DNA from 3 places in the Mesorhizobium sp. YR577 genome. Region 1 is predicted to be linked to each of the others. Evidence: predicted binding sites of a transcription regulator. Region 1 holds the regulator's gene; each other region holds the start of a gene.
The links. The regulator PhoB, encoded in region 1, activates phosphate uptake and scavenging genes when phosphate is short. The targets are predictions, from matches to a motif close to TGTCATNNANCTGTCAT.
Positions count from the first base shown of each region.

Region 2: a site for PhoB is predicted at 3,871-3,887, ahead of BM413_RS08350 (LTA synthase family protein). Genes of this name have one in related genera too.
Region 3: a site for PhoB is predicted at 4,580-4,596, ahead of BM413_RS00580 (NAD-glutamate dehydrogenase). Genes of this name have one in related genera too.

Region 1 covers NZ_FPBI01000001.1:390,605-397,976, reverse strand. The annotation lists gene xylF (D-xylose ABC transporter substrate-binding protein) at 1-958, opposite strand, end outside; gene BM413_RS02020 (ROK family protein) at 1,236-2,477, shown strand; gene phoB (phosphate regulon transcriptional regulator PhoB) at 2,496-3,185, opposite strand; gene phoU (phosphate signaling complex protein PhoU) at 3,308-4,015, opposite strand; gene pstB (phosphate ABC transporter ATP-binding protein PstB) at 4,049-4,873, opposite strand; gene pstA (phosphate ABC transporter permease PstA) at 4,888-6,204, opposite strand; gene pstC (phosphate ABC transporter permease subunit PstC) at 6,201-7,372, opposite strand, start outside.
Region 2 covers NZ_FPBI01000004.1:295,971-303,160, reverse strand. The annotation lists gene BM413_RS08355 (pilus assembly protein) at 162-1,838, shown strand; gene BM413_RS08350 (LTA synthase family protein) at 1,912-3,759, opposite strand; gene fabD (ACP S-malonyltransferase) at 4,056-4,997, shown strand; gene fabG (3-oxoacyl-[acyl-carrier-protein] reductase) at 5,061-5,798, shown strand; gene BM413_RS08330 (acyl carrier protein) at 6,141-6,377, shown strand; gene fabF (beta-ketoacyl-ACP synthase II) at 6,415-7,190, shown strand, end outside.
Region 3 covers NZ_FPBI01000001.1:101,467-108,656, forward strand. The annotation lists gene BM413_RS00560 (adenylate/guanylate cyclase domain-containing protein) at 1-1,176, opposite strand, end outside; gene typA (translational GTPase TypA) at 1,425-3,254, shown strand; gene BM413_RS00570 (LysE family translocator) at 3,466-4,077, shown strand; gene BM413_RS00575 (YciI family protein) at 4,087-4,413, opposite strand; gene BM413_RS00580 (NAD-glutamate dehydrogenase) at 4,687-7,190, shown strand, end outside.

The sequences.
Region 1 (7,372 bases):
GATTGTCCTTGGTGACCGGAACCGGCTTCAGGAACACCGAGGTCATCTCGACCTTGTTCGGGCCGCCGTCGAACTTCACGGCGTTCGCGATCTTGTCCATCGCGGTTCCGTCAGCAAGCTGCGAGGCGATCTCGGCTGCCGTCTTGCCGAGTTCGCGCGAGTCCTTCCACACCGAAACGGTCTGCGTGCCGAGCGCGATGCGGTTGAGCGCTGCATGGTCGGCATCCTGTCCCGAAACCGGAACCGAACCGGCCAGGCCCTGCGCGTCGAGCGCGGCAATCGCGCCGCCGGCAGTGCCGTCATTGGCGGCAACGACTGCATCGACCTTGTTGTCGTTGGCGGTCAGGAACTGCTCCATGTTCTTCTGCGCGTTGGCGGGCAGCCAGCCATCGGTATAGGCCTCGCCGACATTCTTGATCTTGCCGCTGTCGATCGCGTCCTTGAGCACTTCCATGGCGCCAGCGAACAGGAAGTCCGCGTTCGGATCGGAACCCGAGCCCTTGATGAAGACATAGTTGCCTTCCGGCTTGACGTCGAACACGCCCTTGGCCTGCATGCGCCCGACTTCCTTGTTGTCGAAGGTCAGGTAGAAGGCGTCCTTGTTTTCGATCAGGCGGTCATAGCCGACAACCGGAATGCCTTCGGCAACGGCCTTTTCGACGGCCGGTCCGATGGCGCTCGAATCCTGTGCCAGGATGATGAGCGCGTTGGCGCCCTGGCTGATCAGGCTTTCGACGTCGGTGAGCTGCTTGGCAGCCGACGACTGCGCATCAGCGGAAATGTACTTGTCGCCGGATGCTTCGAGAGCAGCCTTGATCGCGGCTTCGTCGGTCTTCCAGCGCTCTTCCTGGAAATTCGACCACGACACGCCGACGATCTTGTCCTTCGCATGCGCAACAGCGCCCAGCGACATGGACAGCGCAACACCCGCCAGCATGGCGGTTGCAAACTTCTTCATGATTTCCTCCCTGGCGCCATGACAGCGCAACGATACTTTGGCCCTCGGGCCCACCCAGAAGCTCTTTTTTTCGAGCCTCGAAAAAAAGAATGACGCATGCGCAGAGTTCTGTCAATATCCTTGTGCCGCTGTTGACGGGCCTGTCCGGTGAAGGGATGGTTCGCAACGGTTGCAAAGGCCAGGAACCCTCGTCCGAGGAGGGATCGCGGTCCAACAACAAGGCAGGAGCCGTTCCGCTTCGGCGGAATGAACAGGCTCCCGGGAGGAATACGAAAACATGTCGGTCGCGATCCGTCACGACGATCTGCGCAAGCGCAACCGCGCCATGGTCATTGCCGCCGTGCGCCAGGCGCAACAGCCGTCGCGCACCGAAATCGCCGGCTCGACCGGCCTCAGCCACTCGACCATTTCTGCAATCTCGTCGGACCTCATCGCCGAGGGCATCCTGCTGGAGGCCAAGGGACCCGAGGCGTCGTCACAAAAGCGCGGGCGGCCACAGGTGGCGCTGGAACTGAACCCCGATGCCGCCGAAATCGTCACCGTCGTCCTTTCCCTGAACTTCCTTTCGGTCGCGATCGTCGACTATTCCGGCAAGGTCGTGTCCGAGGAAGAGCGCAAGCTTGAAACGCTGACCATGTCCCGCGACGGCTTGATCGGCGAATGCGTGGCCATGGTGCGCCGGCAGATCGCGCTGCGTAGATCGGCCGGCCGGCGCGTGATGCGCATCGGCATGGCAGTACAGGGCATCACCGATTCCACCTCCCGAGCCATGCTGTGGACGCCGATTACGGCGCATACCCACATTGCGTTCGCCGACATCATCGAGGAAGCAACCGGCATTCCCGTGACCGTCGAGAACGACTGCAACATGATCGCGGTGGCGCTGAGATGGCGCAAGCCCGAGCGCTACCACAACGACTTCATCGCCGTGCTGCTTTCGCACGGCATCGGCATGGGCATGGTGCTGAAGGGCGAACTCTTCACCGGCACGCAATCCTCCGGCGGCGAGTTCGGCCATATGATCCACCGGCCCGATGGCGCGCTCTGCCGCTGCGGCCGCCGCGGCTGCGTCGAAGCCTATGCCGGCAACTACGCAATATGGCGCAAGGCAAAACAGGCAAGCGAAGACGACGCACCGCTCGCCGACATCAGCGATGGCGACATGCGCATGCTGGCAGATGTGGCGCGTGCAGGGCCCGGCCCCGAGCGCGAAGCGTTCCGCAAGGCCGGCGAAGCGATCGGCTTCGGCCTGGGAAGCCTGTTCGCGCTGATCGATCCCGCTCCGGTGGCTGTCGTCGGCATCGGCGCGACCGCTTTCGATCTGATCGAGCCGGCGCTGCGCGAAGCGATCGACAAGACCGCCGGCGGCCAGCACAACAAGGCGATTTCCTTCGATACAGAGCCGAACGAGCTTCCGCTCATCCGCGAGGGCAGCACCATGCAGGCGCTGACCTTTGTCGATCAGGAGATTTTTGCGCCGGGCGCAAGCCCGGCAACAGTCGGCCACAAGGTTGCCTGAGAAGCGCCAGGCAACGGCTCAGTCCTCGCGGATGGCGTAGCCCGAGCCGCGAATGGTGCGGATGACATCGGGCATGCGGCCCGTGTTGACGGCCTTGCGCAGCCGGCCGACATGCACGTCCACCGTGCGCTCGTCGATATAGATCGTCTCGCCCCAGACATTGTCGAGGAGTTGGCTGCGCGAGAAGACTCGGCCGGGATGGCGCATCATGAATTCGAGCAGGCGGAATTCCGTCGGCCCAAGCTTGATCTCGCTCTTCTTGCGATAGACGCGGTGGGCTTCGCGGTCGAGCACGATATCGCCGACCTTGAGCACGCTGGACAGCACTTCCGGCTTGGCGCGGCGCAGCAGTGCGCGCACCCGCGCCATGAATTCCGGCGTCGAGAACGGCTTGACCAGATAGTCGTCAGCCCCGGTGGAAAGCCCGCGCACGCGGTCGCTTTCCTCGCCACGCGCCGTCAGCATGATGATCGGCAGGCGCTCGGTTTCGGGGCGCATTCTCAGCCGTCGGCAAAGCTCGATGCCGGAAACCGCCGGCAGCATCCAGTCCAGCACCAGAAGATCGGGTACGTTTTCCTGAAGCCGGATCTCGGCTTCGTCGCCGCGCGGCACGATCTCGACCTGATAGCCTTCCGATTCGAGATTGTAGCGAAGCAGCACGCCCAGCGGCTCTTCGTCTTCGACCACCATGACTTTGGGTGCGATCATCAATTTGCCGTCCTGTTAACGCGATCCGGTTCGAGCCCCCTCGCCTTTCGCATGGTGTCCGGCGGGTTTCGCACCGCCGGTGGAACAAGCTTACCCTTTTAGAGCTTCGTGGCCAGCACGCCTCAGGCGGCCGGTGCAGTCATCGAAGTTTCATCCTGCTTCGGCCGATTGAGCGGAAGCTGCTTGCCGGTCATCACATAATAGGCGTTTTCGGCAATGTTGGTGACATGGTCGCCGATACGCTCCAGATTCTTGGCGCAGAACAGGAGATGTGTGCAAGCGGTTATGTTGCGCGGGTCTTCCATCATGTAGGTCAGGAGCTCGCGGAACACGGCGGTGTATTTGACGTCGATCTTCTCATCGGCGGCGCGCAACGCCTGCAACTCTTCAGGCCGGCGCGACACATAGTGGTCGACCACCTCCCGAACCTGATCCAGCACCATGCCCGACATCGCCTCGATCGAATGGGCAAGGTCGCGCGGCGTGGCGCTCTGGCCGACAGCGCTGACGCGCTTGGCGATGTTCTTGGCAAGGTCGCCGATCCGTTCCAGATCGCCGGCCATGCGGATGGCGCCGACCACGGCACGCAGGTCCTGCGCCATCGGCTGGCGCTTGGCGATCAGCGTGATCGCGCGCTCGTCGAGCTCGCGCTGGCGCGCGTCCATGATGGCGTCGTCCGAAACGACGCGCTGGCCGAGCGCATTGTCCGACTGGACCAGCGCCTGGATCGAAGCGCTGACCATCGAGCCGGCCAGGTCGCCCATATCCCGGATGAGACGGTCGATATGTCCCAGATCTTCATCGAAAGAGGTGACGGTATGTTCGCCCATGATGCTGTCCTTGCAATCCGCGTCGTGTTCGCGTCAGCCGAAGCGGCCGGTGATGTAGTCCTGGGTTCGCTTGTCGTCGGGGTTGGTGAACATCTTGTCGGTCGCACCTTCTTCGACGAGATAGCCGAGATGGAACATCGCCGTGCGCTGCGAAACGCGCGCCGCCTGCTGCATCGAGTGGGTGACGATGACGATCGTGTAGTTCTGGCGCAGTTCGTCGATCAGTTCCTCGACCCTTGCAGTCGCGATCGGATCGAGCGCCGAGCACGGCTCGTCCATCAGGATCACTTCGGGCGACACCGCGATGGCGCGCGCGATGCACAGGCGCTGCTGCTGGCCGCCGGAAAGGCCGGTGCCCGGCTCGAGCAGGCGGTCCTTGACCTCATTGAACAGGCCGGCCTTCTTCAGGCTGGTCTCGACGACATGGTCGAGTTCCGACTTCTTCTTGGCCAGGCCGTGGATGCGCGGTCCGTAGGCGACGTTCTCGTAGATCGACTTCGGGAACGGGTTCGGCTTCTGGAAGACCATGCCGACGCGGGCGCGCAGTTCGACCACGTCGATGTTCTTGTCGTAGATGTCTTCATTGTCGAGCGTGATCTTGCCGGTCACCCGCGCGCTGTCGATGGTGTCGTTCATGCGGTTGAGGCAGCGCAGGAAGGTCGACTTGCCGCAGCCCGAAGGGCCGATCAGCGCCGTCACCTGGTTCTCGCGCACGTCGAGGTCGACATCGAACAGCGCCTGCTTTTCGCCGTAGAACACGCCGACCTTGTTGCCGCGCATCTTGATGATTTCGTTGGGTGTGCCGCTCATTTTATCGCTCACTGCGCTTTCGAGTGCTTTCTCGGTCATGATGTTCATAACATGGTCCTTTTCTACCAGCGCCGTTCGAAGCGGCGGCGCAGCACGATCGCGGTGATGTTCATCGCCATCAGGAAGATGAGCAGGATGATGATGGCGCCCGACATGCGCTCGACGAAAGCGCGCTCGGCCTCGTTGGCCCACATGTAGATCTGCACCGGCAAGGCCGTCGCCGGCTCGAAAGGCGTCGTCGGATAATTGGCGACGAAGGCGACCATGCCGATCAAGAGCAGCGGCGCCGTCTCGCCCAGCGCACGCGCCAGGCCGATGATGGTGCCGGTCAGGATGCCGGGGGCTGCCAGCGGCAGGATGTGCTGGAACACCATCTGCATCTTGGATGCGCCGAGACCCAACGCTGCCGAACGGATCGACGGCGGCACTGCGGCAAGGGCGGCGCGCGTCGCGATGATGATCGTCGGCAGGGTCATCAGCGTCAGCACGAGGCCGCCGACAAAGGCCGCCGAACGCGGCAGGCCGAGGAAGTTGATGAACACCGACAGACCGAGCAGGCCGAAGACGATCGACGGCACCGCGGCCAGATTGTTGATGTTGACCTCGATCAGGTCGGTCAGGCGGCTCTTCTTGGCGAATTCCTCAAGATAGATCGAGGCGGCAACGCCGATGGGAAGGGCGAGCAGCAGCACGATCACCATCATGTAGAAGGAGCCGATGATCGCCACGCCCATGCCCGAGGTTTCAGGACGGCTGGACGCGCCGAAGGTGAACAGGCCCTTGTTGAAATGCTCGGCCATCGAACCGTCGGCCGTCAGCTGCTTCATCCAGATGACCTGCTGGTCGGAAACCTTGCGCCGCGCCTCATCGACATTGAGATCGATCTGACCCTTGAAGGCGGAGTCGAGATTGGCGGCGGCGAGAATGTCGACATTGCGCGTCGTGCCGATGACCGAGGGATCGGCGGCAACCACGTCACGCAGTTGCGTGCGCGCGCCGTCCGACAGGAAGCCCTTGAGCTTGCGGATCGTCACCTTGTCGTCCGGGTTGATGCCGAGCTTTGCGACCAGCGCATTCTCGGCCAGCTTGGGGTAATTGGCGGAGATCAGCACGCTCGGATCGGTGGCGCGCTTGTTGTCCGGATCGAGGATCTTCTCGTCGAAATTGATTGGCAGGGACACCGTCGTCTGCCAGAACGCCGTGTAGCCCTTGGAGACGATCGAAAACAGCATGATCGCGAGGAAGACGAGGCCGACCGAGATCGCCAGCATGCCGTAGATGCGAAAGCGGCGTTCGGCGGCGTAGCGGCGCTTCAGCCCGATATCGCGGCGCGGACGGGGGACGGCACCAGCCACTGTGTCCATGGAAATGTCGGTCATTCGTACTGTTCCCGGTACTTGCGCACGATGTAGAGGGCGAAGATGTTCATGATCAGCGTCAGGAAGAAGAGCGTGATACCCAGCGCGAAGGCGACCAGCGTCTGCGGCGAGTTGAACTCAAGGTCGCCGGTGAGCTGATTGACGATTTTGACGGTGATGGTGGTCATCGCCTCGAACGGATTGAGCGTCAGGTTTGCGGCCACGCCTGCGGCAAGCACCACGATCATCGTTTCGCCGATGGCGCGCGAGGCAGTGAGCAGAATGGCGCCGACGATGCCCGGCAGCGCGGCAGGCAGGATGACCTTGCGGATTGTCTCCGAGCGCGTAGCACCGAGGCCGAGCGAACCGTCACGCATAGCGCGCGGCACCGCGGTGATGATGTCATCCGACAGCGACGATACGACCGGGATGAGCATGACGCCCATGACGAGGCCAGCTGTCAGGATGCTCTGCGCCTGGATGAAGGAGGTGCCGCCGGCAAGGGCTGCACTGAGGTCGCGCAGGAAGGGCCCGAGCGTCACCAGTGCGAATATGCCGTAGACGATGGTCGGGATGCCGGCGAGCAGTTCCAGCGCCGGCTTGACCACGGCGCGCACCTTCGGCGAAGCATATTCGGCCATGTAGACCGCCGACATCAGGCCAACCGGAACGGCAACCAGCATGGCGACCAGCGCGATATAGAGCGTACCGGCAAGAAGCGGGATAAGGCCGAACTGACCAGCCGACTCGCCAGCGCCGGCGGCAGCAAAGCGCGGGTCCCAGACGGTGCCGAAGAAGAAGCTGAAGAAAGGCACGCGCTCGAAGAAGTTGATCGACTGGAACAGCATCGAAAGCACGATGCCGACCGTCGTCAGGATGGCGATGGTCGAGGCGCCGAGCAGGCCCCAGAGAATGAGCCTTTCGACATTGTTGCGCGCACGCGCCCTGACTTTGATCTGCGACAGGCCGAAGACGGCACCAGCGACGGCAAGTGCGAGAACCAGGACGCCGCCGATCAGCTGCATCGTGTCCTGCGTGCGGTTGGCATCCACCGCGATCGGTATCATGTAGTCCTGGGTGTCCGGCGCCAGCGCCACGCCGCGCGCTGCAAGCATGGGCTGCAGTTCGGCGAAGGTAGCCGGCAAATTGTTGGCCACTTCCGGCTCAAGCTTGCGCAGGCCGTTGGCGA
Region 2 (7,190 bases), on a different contig from region 1:
TTCAGGTTCGAGGCTTCCGACGCAGAAAATTGCGCGCGCTCTGCCAACGCATCCTTAACCACCGCGCGAAATTGCGGGCAAGGGTACCCCGGAAATCAACGATCTCTTCACTGTGTTCACCCAGAAATCGCGGTAATAGGGCAATCCGGGGGTACATTTAAATGCTCGTCACGCGGTTCTGGCGCTCGACCAGCGGCAACTTCGCCATGATGTTTGCCGTGTCGCTGCCCGTCATGCTAACCGGCGTCGGCTTTGCGCTCGACGTCTCCAACCTGATGACGGCCAAATCCAATCTGCAGAACGCGCTCGATTCGGCAGTGCTCGCCGCTTCCCGGCTGGCTGACAAGTCGACATCGCGCGACGATCTTTTCGACGGCTATTTCAAGGCCAACACAAGCGGCCAGGGCAACCTCGTCAACCCATCTGCTCATCTGACGGTGGAGCAGGGCGTCAACTACATCAAGACCACTGCGACGGCCACGGCTGATGTGGCTCTTAATTTCAGCTTCGTCTTCGGCAAGAACGGGCATCTCTCCGTCAAGGCCAGCGCTTACGAATCGACGGCGAAGCTGGAAGTGGCGATGGTGCTCGACAACACCGGCTCGATGGGCGACGCCAATATGAAGGCCCTGCGCGAGGGCGCAACGCAGCTCGTCGACATTCTCAAGCAGGCCAAGACGGAAAAGCCCGAGCGCGAAATCCGCGTGGCGCTGGTGCCGTTCGTGACGGCGGTGAACATCAAGGGCGTCGGCTTCAAGGAAGACTGGATCGACAAGCGGACGATCATTCCTGTGAACGACAAGAGCACGAACGGCCTCAACTTCGAGTATCTTTCCGCTACCGACAAGCGACGTTACGGCCACTGGGATCTTCTCAAGAAACTCTACCCTAATGCCGCCCCCCTTGATTCGTGGAAAGGCTGCGTGGAAGCCCGCACTTCGAAGTTCAACGCGGATGGCACTCCAAACCTGACCACTGACGCTTTGAACCTCGACGATACGCCTCCGGCCAAGCTCGTCTACACCGCAGCCGATCAAACGGGGAATGTAAAAGCCGAGACCGTGTTCGTGCCCTATTTCGCGCCTGACGAACCCGGCGCTGCAAAAGCTTCCCCCAACAGCGCCACGGCGTTCAACAACAGCTACCTGAGCGACGGCAACAAAGCATCGACGAAGGCGGCGCAAAAGACGCAGCAAATGGCTGTGGCTAAATACTCCAACGTTAGCATCAGGAATACCGCAGTGATCAACACGGCGGCGCCGGCAACGACCGGACCGAACTATGCCTGTCCGACACCGATCGCGCCGCTGACTACCGATCTTGAAAGCCTCAAGACTGATATCAGCAAGATGGTCTACTGGTATGGTTCGGGAACGAACGTGTCCGAGGGACTGGCGTGGGGCTATCGCGTCCTGTCGCCGGGCGAGCCTTACGACCAGGGTGACGCTTTCAATTCGGACCAGACGTCCAAGGTCGTGGTGGTGTTCACCGATGGCGAAAACAACGTTTTTGGCGCATCCAGCGAACTGGCCAATCAGTCCGACTACGGCGCTTATGGATATTTCGACACCTACCGCATGGGCACGAGCAGCTCGACCAGGGCCACTGCCTTGACCAACGTCAACACCTGGACGGACGCCATGTGCACGCGCCTGAAGAACCAGGGCGTCAAGGTGTTCACCGTCGTTCTGGGTGCTGACACGGCTGCAAACCGCAAGCTCTACAGCGGCTGCGCCTCGACGCCGGCGAACTACTATCCGACTAAGGATGCCACCCAGCTCAAGGCCGCCTTCGACAACATCGCTTATGCGATTACGGACCTTTACGTCACGAACTGACGGTTTCTTCACGCAATTCCGGACGGAAAACCGCAGCGCGCTTTTCCTGGAATTGCCGCCGCCGCCGTCAGTCTCAGGTCGCCGGCACCGGCTTGCCCGTCGTCTCGGGGAAGAACTCCGGTGCGGCATGGCGCTTGCCGAACATCATGTCGTATTGCAGCAGGCGATAATCGCGGATCTCGGGATCGATCTCCTTGGCGCGCGACCAGTCGGGCAGGGCTTCGTCGTTCGGCGTGACCAGCATGTTGCGGTCGACGACGCGGAAATGCTCACGCACGCCGCCGAGGAAGCCGGTGTAGTAGGGATGGCTGATGCCGGCCGTCTGCAGCACATGCAGCGGCAGGAAGGCCGGGCTGATCGAGCCGATGTTTTCCGCCGGCCCACTGCGGTTCGACCAGATCACCAGCGGCGTCTCATGCTGCAGGCTCATCTCGGGGAGCGGCGCCTTGCGCGGTGCGACCTGGTCTTTCATGAACCCGGTCTCTATATAGACCGGCCCTAGCGGCGGCAGGTGGTCGCCGAAGAAGGCGATGACGGTCGGACGCTCGCGGTTCTTCGCCCATTCGATCAGCCGCGCCAGGCCCTTGTCGCCGTCGGAGGCGCCCTCGGCATAGCTCAGCACCGAATCGCGCGCCGTCTGGCTGACATTGCCCGAGACGGTGTGGCTGGTGTCCCAATAGCGGTTCGGCTCGTAGGGGCCGTGATTCTGCAGCGTGACGGTGAAGATGAAGAACGGATCGTGCGTGGCGTCGGCCTGGCGGATGATCTCTTCGGTCAAGGCCTTGTCGGACACCAGCGGCCCGCGCGAGGCGAGCGGCGGCAAATTGTCGGCCGACAGGAACGTGTCGAAGCCGAAGGCCTGGTAGACGGGCGTGCGGTTCCAGAACCAGCCGCCGAAGGGGTGGATGGCCTTGGTGGCGTAGCCTTCGCTCTTGAGGAAGGTGGCGAGCGAGGGAATCGGGCTGCGCACATATTGCTGATAGGGAATGCTGCCATAGGGCAGGAAGGCGTTGGAAAAACCTGTCAGCGCCTCGAACTCGACATTGGCGGTCATGCCGCCGAATTCCGGCGAGAAGATATGGCCGGATTCGAGCGAGCGCACATTGGCGATGGGGTCCGGCGTGATTTCGAGGCCAGGCAGCCGGGTCGGATCCCAGAAGGATTCGTTCATCACGATGATGATGTCGGGCTTTTCGGCGGGCAGCACCGGATTATCGGCCTCGGGCCGCGTGATCGCAGCGATCGCCTTGTCCGAATAGCCGGCGGGCGCCAGCACCTTTGCCATCGGCACGTTCAGCGCGAAGGCGATGGCGAAGCCGTTACTGTTATAATTCTCCTTCTGGTCCCACATGATCGGGATGATCTGGAGCCGGTCGCGCGCCCAGGAGAAGGTTGCGTAGTCCATGATCGAGCCGAAGAACACCAGAGCCGGCAGCGCCAGGCCGAGGCGTGTGATGCGCGCGCGCCACGACAGCGCCGGTATGCGGCGGCGCCAGAACTTCCAGGCGTAAACCAGCATGCCAATCGCTGCGATCGCCCCGATCACCATGAAAACCGCCGACATCGGGCGCTGTCGCACCAGAAGCGGCGTCAGTTCGACAATCTGGCGGGCATAGAGAAAGTCGGTCGGATAGAGCGGATCGCCAAGATAAAGTGATTTCTGATGGCCGATGAAGGCCAGAAGCAGCGCCAGCGGCGCGACCAGCAGCAAAGCGTGATGCGCGCGTCCAAGCAGGGCGTCGAGAAATACCAGCACCAGCGCAAAAATGACGACGGTTGTCCAACCCGGCCGGAACGGCTGCTGGAAAAACAGCAATGTCTGCTCAAGCGAGCCGCGAACGATCAGTTCGACGCAAAATACCAGAAGTGCCGATATGATGACGGTAAGCGCCAGGGTTCGGGCAAGATGGAGTACCTGCACGCGGCGTTTTGCACGGCCGCCGGCACTCTCACACTCCGTATCCCCTTGTGCCACAGTAAGCCGATTTGACAACTCACGAACCTCGAACGCGAAACAAAACCGTCATCTCACTGTCATCGAACCGTCACAAAATCTAGCGTCTGTGTTCAAAATGGGAAGGCCGCCGGTAAATTACTGTTGCATTTTTTCATGTAGCGGCAGGTAGATAGCAGCCGCGCTTCACGATCTGTGGCCTTGACTCGGTCGGCTTTCCTGCGCCACAGGGCCTTTCCGACAAACAAATCCGGGAGCGGGACATGGCCGTTGCATTCACCTTTCCAGGCCAGGGCAGCCAGGCCGTGGGCATGGGCAAGGACCTGGCGGAGGCCTTTCCGGAGGCCCGCGCGGTGTTCGACGAGGTCGACGAGGCGCTTGGCCAGAAGCTTTCGCAGATCATGTGGGAAGGCCCCGAAGAGACGCTGACGCTGACCGCAAACGCGCAGCCGGCGCTGATGGCCGTGTCGATGGCCGCGATCCGGGCACTGGAAGCGCGCGGCTTTTCGCTGAAGGACAAGGTCGCCTACGTTGCCGGCCATTCGCTTGGCGAATATTCGGCACTTGCCGCTGCCGGCACATTCTCGATTGGCGACGCGGCACGGCTGCTGCGCATTCGCGGCAATGCCATGCAGGCCGCCGTGCCGGTGGGCGAGGGCGCGATGGCGGCGATCATCGGGCTTGAGCAGGCCGACGTGGAAGCCGCCTGCGCTGAAGCGGCGCAAAATTCGGTCTGCCAGATCGCCAATGATAATGGCGGCGGGCAGCTTGTCATTTCGGGCGCCAAGGCTGCCGTCGAACTGGCGGCAAAGCTGTGCACGGAAAAGGGCGCCAAGCGCGCGCTGATGCTTTCTGTCTCCGCACCGTTCCATTCCGCCCTGATGGGTCCGGCGGCGGACGCCATGCGCGAGGCGCTGGCCGGCGTGACGAAGAATGTGCCTTCGGTGCCGGTCGTGGCCAATGTCGTCGTCCGGCCGCTGAGCGATCCAGACGAGATCGCCGCCCGCCTCGTCGAGCAGGTGACCGGCCGCGTGCGCTGGCGCGAAACGGTGGAATGGTTCGGCGCAAACGGCGTGACCACGCTTTATGAAGTGGGGGCGGGCAAGGTGCTTTCCGGCCTCGCACGGCGTATCAACAAGGAAATCGTCACCGCAGCCGTCAACAACCCGGCCGATGTCGATGCCGCCATTGCGGCGCTGGCCTAGTTCAAGAAACTCGACCTCTCCCTTACCAAGGGAGTGCTCTACCACCACGAAGGGGAGTCAAAAATGTTCGATCTGACCGGCCGCAAGGCACTCGTCACCGGGGCAACCGGTGGTATTGGCGAGGCAGTCGCCCGTGCGCTGCATGCACAGGGCGCGACAGTCGGCCTGCACGGCACGCGCGTTGAGAAGCTTGAGGCACTGGCTGCCGAACTGGGCGACCGCGTAAAGCTGTTTCCGGCGAACCTGTCGGATCGCGACGAGGTCAAGGCGCTTGGCCAGAAGGCCGAAGCCGATCTCGAAGGCGTCGACATCCTCGTCAACAATGCCGGCATCACCAAGGACGGCCTGTTCGTGCGCATGTCCGACGCCGACTGGGATGCCGTCATCGAGGTCAATTTGACGGCGGTGTTCCGCCTGACGCGTGAACTGACGCACCCCATGATGCGCCGCCGCAATGGCCGCATAATCAATATCAGCTCCGTCGTCGGCGTCACCGGCAATCCCGGCCAGGCCAATTACTGTGCTTCCAAGGCCGGCATGATCGGATTCTCGAAGTCGCTGGCGCAGGAGATCGCCACCCGCAACGTCACCGTCAACTGCGTCGCGCCCGGCTTCATCGAATCAGCCATGACCGAAAAGCTGAACGACAAGCAGAAAGAGGCGATCATGGCCGCCATCCCGACCCGCCGCATGGGAACGGGCGCCGAAGTCGCCTCGGCGGTGGTCTATCTGGCGTCCAATGAAGCCGCCTACATCACCGGCCAGACGATTCATGTGAACGGCGGCATGGCGATGATCTGAGAACCTTGTTGATAATTCTATCCTGTCGGCCATCTTGCGCGGTTTTCTGCGCTTCCGGTGCTCACATACTTTATGTACGCTCCGCTCCGCTCCGGTTCTCGAAAGCCACGCCACCTGACTCGACAGGGCGAATTCTTAACAAGGTTCATGCCGCGCTATGACCAAACAAGGCGTTTTCGCATTGGACGCGGGCGTCTTTTCGTGTAATGCGGCCATCAACGCGGCGATTTCGGCAAACCTCCTGCCATTGCCGCTACGTTCCCGGGAGGGAACATCTTTCAACTTGATTAGCGGCAGTCGTGCCGTTAACGAAGACGAACAACAAGAGACGAGGATGCCCAAATGAGTGACACCGCAGAGCGCGTCAAGAAGATCGTTGTCGAACATCTCGGCGTCGAGGCCGACAAGGTAACGGAAGCCGCCAGCTTCATCGATGATCTCGGCGCGGACAGCCTTGACACGGTCGAACTCGTCATGGCCTTCGAAGAAGAATTCGGCGTTGAAATCCCTGACGATGCAGCCGAGACGATTCTGACCGTCGGCGACGCCGTCAAGTACATCGACAAGGCCTCGGCCTGACGCCTAGTCAGCAGTCAGCATTTCCGAGAGTATCGCTATGAGGCGTGTCGTCGTCACCGGCATGGGTCTGCTTTCGCCTTTTGGCGTTGGCGTGGAACATGGCTGGAAAGAAATCCTGAGCGGCAAGAGCGCCGCCAGGAAGATCACGGAATTCGAGGTCGAGGATCTTGCCTGCAAGATCGCGCATGTGATTCCGCGTGGCGACGGCAGCAACGCCACCTTCAGCCCGGAAGCCTATCTGGAGCCGAAGGAACTGCGCAAGATCGGCGACTTCATCCTTTACGGGATTGCGGCCGCCGACGAAGCGCTCAAGGATTCCGGCTGGGAACCCAAGACGCCCGAGGAACAGCACGCCACCGGCGTGATGATCGGTTCCGGCATCGGCGGTATCGAGGGCATCGCGGAAAATGCGCTCATTCTCAAGGAGCGTGGGCCGCGCCGTATTAGCCCCTTCTTCATTCCCGGGCAGATCATCAATCTGGTCTCCGGCCAGGTCTCCATCCGGCACGGGCTGAAGGGCCCGAATCATGCCGTGGTGACCGCCTGCTCGACGGGCGCGCATGCCATCGGCGACGCGGCCCGGCTGATCATATTCGGCGATGCCGACGTGATGCTGGCGGGCGGTGCCGAAGCGCCTGTAACGCGCCTTTCGCTTGCCGGCTTCGCCGCCTGCAAGGCGCTTTCCACCGATCGCAACGACACGCCCGAACAGGCTTCACGCCCCTATGACCGCGACCGCGATGGTTTCGTCATGGGCGAGGGTGCCGGTGTCGTGGTGCTCGAAGAGCTAGAGCACGCCAAGGCGCGCGGCGC
Region 3 (7,190 bases), 290 kb from region 1:
CAGGCGATGGTCGGCAAGGCCGGTGAAATTGCGGATATCGCAGAAAAGCACCGCGACCTCCCTTTCGCGGCCGGGTATCACCGGCTGTCCGGGCAGGAGCAGGCGATTGCGATCGGGCACCAGCAGCGGCGTCACGCTGACATTGCCGGTGGGGCGCAGCTGGCAGGCCAGCCGCACGTCCGGATCGGCGCCGAGCCGCTTGAGCGTTGCCTGCTCGACCGAATTGGGCGGCGGCAGATTTTCCAACCCTTCGGAAACCTTGATCCGGCAGGTCGAGCACCGTCCCTTGCCGCCGCAGACTGCATAATGCGGAATGCCGCCGACGCGGCTTGCTTCCAGAACGCTGTAGCCCCTGGCGACGCGGACGACGTGGCCGTCGGAATAGCGAACCTCGATGAGATTGCGCCTTTCCCGGTATGCCCGCAGCGCCCGCAGCGCAAAGACGCCGGCCAGCAGGCCGCCGAAGCCGAGATAGACGCTTCGGATCAGCATCTCCTTGATCTGCCTGTCGTTGGCGATGACCGGCGCGTTGATCTGTGGCGGCGTTGCACCGATCGAAGCGATGGTCCTGCCGCCTTCGACAAAACCGAGCAGCGCCAGCACCGGAACGAGCACGGCGACAATCAGCAGCCAGGGCGCGACCCGCGGGTACCAATGGCGGTAACGCAACCAGAAATAGAGACCGAGGCAGCCATGCACCCATATGACGATCGTGGCGACGGACTGCCTTACCCCGCCCACGGGAGAGGCGACCCAGAGCGATCGCAGGACATAGCGGTAGCTGTCCTCGACGCCGGTCAGCGTGTGGAAAACCCGCGTGCCGATGACATGTTCGGCAATCATAAGGGGAATGGCGAAGCCGAGAACGATCTGGAATATCTCGCGCATCGGCATGATGAGCCCGCGCTTGCGGTAGAGCGAGAGCAGCGCCAGCGCGAAATGGACGGACACCGCGCCATAGAGGGCGACGGTGCCCAGCGGATTGCGCCAGATCATCAGGAACCACGGGCGCATAGCCTCTGCGGCCGGCAGCGAGATCAGCAGGAGCGCGTGGTTCAGGAGGTGCATGGTGACGAATGTCATCAGCACCATGCCGGAGACGAGCCGCGCCGTCCGCAAATTCCTGTCGGAAAGTAGTCTTCTTGCCGGGGCCTGCGATAATTGCGGTGCGGCCATATGCTGTTGTTTCGCTCCTCGCCTGGAACAAAGGGTTTAAGGCTGCGCGCTCTACAGTCAATAAGCGCCTGCCCTCACGGTCGGTCAATTCGCGGTTATCATTGGGCCGGAAAATGCCGCCAAACCGCGCTTTGCATGGCTGCCCTGCGCCGTCCCCCTTTCGCAATTGCGAAAAACCATGTAAGAGCGCGCGCAAATGAAACGCGGCGCGTCGCCAGGCTGTGCCCGCAACCCTCCCGAGTGAAAACATGAAACTTCGCAACATCGCGATCATCGCGCACGTCGACCATGGGAAGACAACCCTTGTCGACCAGCTTCTCAAGCAGGCTGGCTCGTTCCGAGAAAACCAGCGCGTAGCCGAACGCGCGATGGATTCGAACGATCTCGAAAAGGAACGCGGCATCACCATCCTTGCCAAGGCCACCTCGGTCGACTGGAAGGACACGCGCGTCAACATCGTCGATACGCCCGGCCACGCCGATTTCGGCGGCGAAGTGGAACGCATCCTGTCGATGGTGGATTCGGCCATCGTTCTGGTCGACGCTGCCGAAGGCCCGATGCCGCAGACCAAGTTCGTCGTCGGCAAGGCGCTGAAGGTCGGCCTGCGCCCGATCGTCGTCATCAACAAGATCGACCGCCCCGACGCGCGCCATGTCGAAGTCGTCAATGAGGTGTTCGATCTCTTCGCCGCACTCGACGCCAATGACGAGCAGCTCGACTTCCCGATTCTCTACGGTTCGGGCCGCGATGGCTGGGTCTCTGAAAATCCGGAAGGACCGAAAGACCAGGGCCTGGCGCCGCTGTTCGACCTGATCCTCAAGCATGTGCCCGCGCCGACCGTTCACCCGGGCCCGTTCCGCATGATCGGTACGCTGCTCGAAGCCAATCCGTTCCTCGGCCGTATCATCACCGGCCGCATCGAATCCGGTACATTGAAGTCGAACCAGCCGGTCAAGGTGCTGCACAATGACGGTTCGGTCGTAGAGACGGGACGCGTGTCGAAGATCCTCGCTTTTCGCGGGCTTGAGCGCCAGCCGATCGACGAGGCGCAGGCAGGGGACATCGTAGCGATCGCCGGCCTCTCCAAGGGCACCGTCGCCGACACCTTCTGCGACCCGGCCGTGACCGAGCCGCTGCATGCCCAGCCGATCGACCCGCCGACCGTCACCATGTCGTTCATCGTCAATGACAGCCCGCTTGCCGGCACCGAAGGCGACAAGGTGACCAGCCGCGTCATCCGCGACCGCCTCCTGCGCGAAGCGGAGGGCAATGTCGCGCTCAAGATCGAGGAATCGGCGGACAAGGATTCCTATTTCGTCTCCGGCCGCGGCGAGTTGCAGCTGGCCGTTCTGATCGAGACGATGCGCCGCGAAGGTTTTGAGCTTGCCGTATCGCGTCCGCGCGTCGTCATGCAGACGGGCGAAAACGGCGAACTGCTGGAGCCGGTCGAAGAAGTCGTCATCGACGTCGATGAAGAGCATGCCGGCGTCGTCGTGCAGAAGATGTCCGAGCGCAAGGCCGAGATGGTCGAACTGCGCCCCTCCGGCGGCAACCGCCAGCGCATCGTCTTCCACGCGCCGACACGCGGCCTGATCGGCTACCAGTCGGAACTCTTGACCGACACGCGCGGCACGGCGGTGATGAACCGGCTGTTCCATGCCTACGAGCCCTACAAGGGCGAGCTGCCCGGCCGCACCAACGGCGTTCTGATCTCCAATGATCAGGGCGAGTCGGTGGCGTTTGCCATGTGGAACCTCGAGGATCGCGGCCCGATGGTCATCGAAGCCGGCGTCAAGGTCTATCAGGGCATGATCATCGGCATCCACTCGCGCGACAACGACCTTGAGGTCAACGTGCTGAAGGGCAAGAAGCTGACCAACATCCGCGCCGCCGGCAAGGACGAGGCCGTCAAGCTGACCCCGCCGATCCGCATGACGCTGGAGCGCGCTCTGGCCTGGATCCAGGACGACGAACTGGTCGAAGTGACGCCGAAGACCATCCGCCTGCGCAAGCTCTATCTCGACCCGAACGAGCGCAAGCGCTTCGAGAAGTCGTCGAAGACGGCAGGGGCTGCATAACGCCAGCTTTCCCTCCCCCTTGAGGGGAGGGTGGCCCGTAAGGGCCGGGTGGGGTCGCTGCGGCAGTGCTCGACGTTGCTTTGCGTCGAGCTCGGCATGAACCGACCCCCTCTGGCGCTTTGCGCCATCTCCCCCTCAAGGGGGGAGAAAACGCTGGTGCGCTTCATCCGCAATCGGCATATTCTCCGAGGCATTGCCCGGAGGATCACCCATGGAACCCACATCCCTTCTCATCTTCGCTGGCGCGCTGCTGGTCGCTGCTGGCTCGCCCGGCCCCAGCATTGCGGCCCTTGTCGCACGGGTGATCTCGAAGGGTTTTCGCGACGTGCTGCCCTTCCTGGCGGCGATGTGGATCGGCGAGGCGATCTGGCTGTCGCTGGCGGTGTTCGGGCTTGCCGTCGTGGCGCAGAGTTTTCATCTCGCCTTCGTCATCGTGAAATGGGCGGGCGTGGCCTATCTCGCTTATCTCGCCTGGAAGATGTGGACGGCACCTGTGGCGGTGCGCGACGGCGAGATGCCGCGTGAGGATTCACCCGTAAAACTGTTCTTTGCCGGCATGGGGGTGACGCTCGGCAATCCCAAGATCATGATGTTCTATCTGGCGCTGCTGCCGACTATCATCGATCTGGCCTCGGTCAGCGTCGTCGGCTGGGTCGAGCTGACGCTGACCATGGCGATCGTGCTGGTCGCCATCGACATCGCCTGGGTCATTGCTGCAGCACAAGCGCGCCGGCTGCTGAAAAGCCAGCGCGCGATGAAGATCGCCAACCGCGTCAGCGCCACGACCATGGCGGGCGCTGCCGCCGCAATCGCGGCACGGTAACTGCCGCAGCTACATGCTCATCTCGATGATCGGCGCGATCTCGATGCTGCAGTTGGGTGCCGACAGGATCGGGCAGCCCTTGGCCTTGCTGGCGGCATCGTCGATGTCTTTCGCCTCTATGATCGAATAGCCGCCGGTCGGGTTCGAGCCGCCATTGTTCTCGACCTTGCCGCCGGGCAGCACGGTTTTCGACATGCCGACAGGATTGCCGCCGTCGACCACCGCTGCACCCAGGCTGCCGAACCAGCCGGTCCAGGCGTCCATCACTTCCTTTTTCTCGGCTTCGGTTTCCGGCATCTTGCCGGAGCCATGATAGACGTAGAGAAATTTCGCCATGTTCTCCTCCCAGAGAAATCGGCGCAGCCGGCATGTGGCTACGCCACACGCAGATAATCTGCCTGAATCTTTGAGCCGGCAATCAACCGCAGATGGCACTCCCATCGTGCGTTGAAACAGCCGCGAAGAAATCAGTTTCGATGCCGTATTTCTGTCGCCGATGCCGCGTCATCTGCTCTTCATAAGAAGTTCGCATTTTGCATCGATGAGTGTCGCCAAACGCGCTCCATCTGCTACGATAGTCGCAAAAGCATATGACGGGGGAGATTTCCAATGGCATCCGGTCTCAAATCCAGAACCGCAGCGAAAAAAGCTCCGCCGGCCAGGAAAGCCCCTTCGACCAGGACTGCCGACAAATCCGTTCAACTGGCGGATTATCTTCTGGCCCGCGCGCCTGCCGAAGATGTCGCCGCTTATGAGGCGACAGCGCTCGCCAAGGCCGCCGAACTGGCTGGCCGCGCGGTGGCAAAGCACAAGAAGGGTGAATGCGTCGTCGCCATCGACCGCGATGCCGGCGTGTCGGTTGGCGACAGGCCGCTGACCGTCGTTACGGTCGTCAACGACAACATGCCGTTCCTGTTCGACTCGGTATTGGGTGAAATCACCGACACTGCCGGCGAGCCGGCCTTCGTCACCCATCCGGTGATCGCCGTGAAGCATGGCAAGGGCGGCGTCGAGGCGATATTGGGCGAGGGCGGTGCAGGCAAGGGCGACCAGGGCGCCGACAGGCTGAGCGTCATCCATGTCCATATCCGCGCGCTCAGCGAGGATCAGGCCAAGGGGCTGGAAGAGCGGCTGAAGCGCGTGCTTTCGCAGGTGCGCGACGCCGTCGTCGACTGGAAGCCGATGCTGGCGCGGCTGGATCAGGCGATCTCCGAATTCCGCTATGCGCCGATCCCGCTCGACAAGGATGCTGTGACGGAAGCGATCGCCTTCCTCGAATGGCTGCGCGACGACAATTTTACTTTCCTCGGCATGCGCGAGTTCCGCTACACCGGCGGCGAGAAGAGCGGCACGCTCGACCGCGCCGGCAAGCCGGGGCTCGGCATATTGCGCGATCCCGACGTGATGGTGCTGCGCCGAGAGATCGATGGCGACAACACGACGACACCGGAAATCCGCGCCTTCCTCCATGGGCCGGACCCGCTGATCGTCACCAAGGCCAACGCCAAGTCGGTGGTGCACCGGCGCATCTATCTCGACTATGTCGGGGTGAAAACCTACGACGCCAAAGGCCGGCTCGCCGGCGAATTGCGCATGGTCGGCCTGTTCACCTCGTCTGCCTATACGCGCTCGGTGATGAAGATCCCCTATCTGCGTTCCAAGGCGCAGACGGTCGTCACCAAATCCGGCTTCGACCCGGCCGATCATTCCGGCAAAGCGCTGATCAACGTGCTGGAGAGCTATCCGCGCGACGAACTGTTCCAGATCGCCGTGCCGACGCTGCGCAAGCATTCCGAGGCGATCCTCGGCCTGGTCGAGCGGCCGCGCGTGCGGGCACTGGTGCGCGTCGACCAGTTCGACCGCTTCGTGTCCGTGCTGGTCTTCGTGCCGCGCGACCGCTACGATTCGGTGGCACGCGAGAAGATCGGCAGCTATCTGAAGACCGTCTTCGACGGGCGGCTCTCGGCCTATTATCCGGCCTTCCCGGAAGGCGGGCTGGCGCGTGTCCATTTCATCATCGGCCGTTCCGGCGGCAAGACGCCGAAGGTCGAGCAGAAGACGATCGAAGCGGCGATCCGTGACATCGTGCGGACCTGGGAGGATGCGCTGGCGGAAGTCGCTGCGACTTCCGGCGCGGATTCCGGCCTGACGGCCATCGCCAACCGCTTCCCGGAGAGCTACCGCAACAGTTTCACGCCGGCTGAGGCGCTGGTCGACGCGCAGCAGATCGCATCGCTCAGCGCTGAAAATCCGATCGCCATCGACTATTATCGCCACGCCGGCCAGAGCTCTGAGCAGGCGGCGCTGAAGATTTATCACTACGGCGCGCCGGTGGCGCTGTCGCGGCGCGTGCCGGTGCTGGAAAACACCGGCTTCCGGGTGATCAGCGAGCGCACCTTCGAGGTCGGCGACGAGACGACCGGCATGGTCTTCGTCCACGACATGGATCTGGAGAACGCTTTCGGCAAGCCGATCGACCTTTCCGACGGCGGTGCGCTGTTCGAGGAGGTGTTCCTGTCGGTTTGGCGCGGCGATGCCGACAATGACGGCTATAACGCGCTGGCCCAGACGGCCGCCCTGCCGTCGACTTCCATCGGCATATTGCGCGCCTATGGCCGCTATCTGCAGCAGGCCGGCATTCCGCAGAGCCAGGATTTCATCGCCGCAGCCCTTAACCGCTACCCCCAGATCGCACGCGCTTTGTTCGATCTCTTCGTTGCCCGCTTCGACCCCAAGGCCAAGGATGGCGATGTCACTGCCAAGCATTTGAAGGCAGCGATCAAGGACGCGCTGGAGCAGGTGCCGAACATCGATGATGATACGATCATCAGGCGCTACGCCAATCTCATCGAAGCCTCGCTGCGCACCAATCATTTCGTTGCCGGCATCAAGGAAAAGGGCCAGTCGCTGGCGATCAAGCTCGATTCGCGCAATGTCGATGGCCTGCCGGAGCCGCGGCCATGGCGCGAGATCTTCGTTTACGGCCCCGAGGTCGAGGGCGTGCATCTGCGCTTCGGCCCGGTGGCGCGCGGCGGGCTGCGCTGGTCTGACCGGGCGCAGGACTACCGCACCGAGGTGCTGGGACTGGTGAAGGCACAGCAGGTGAAGAACGC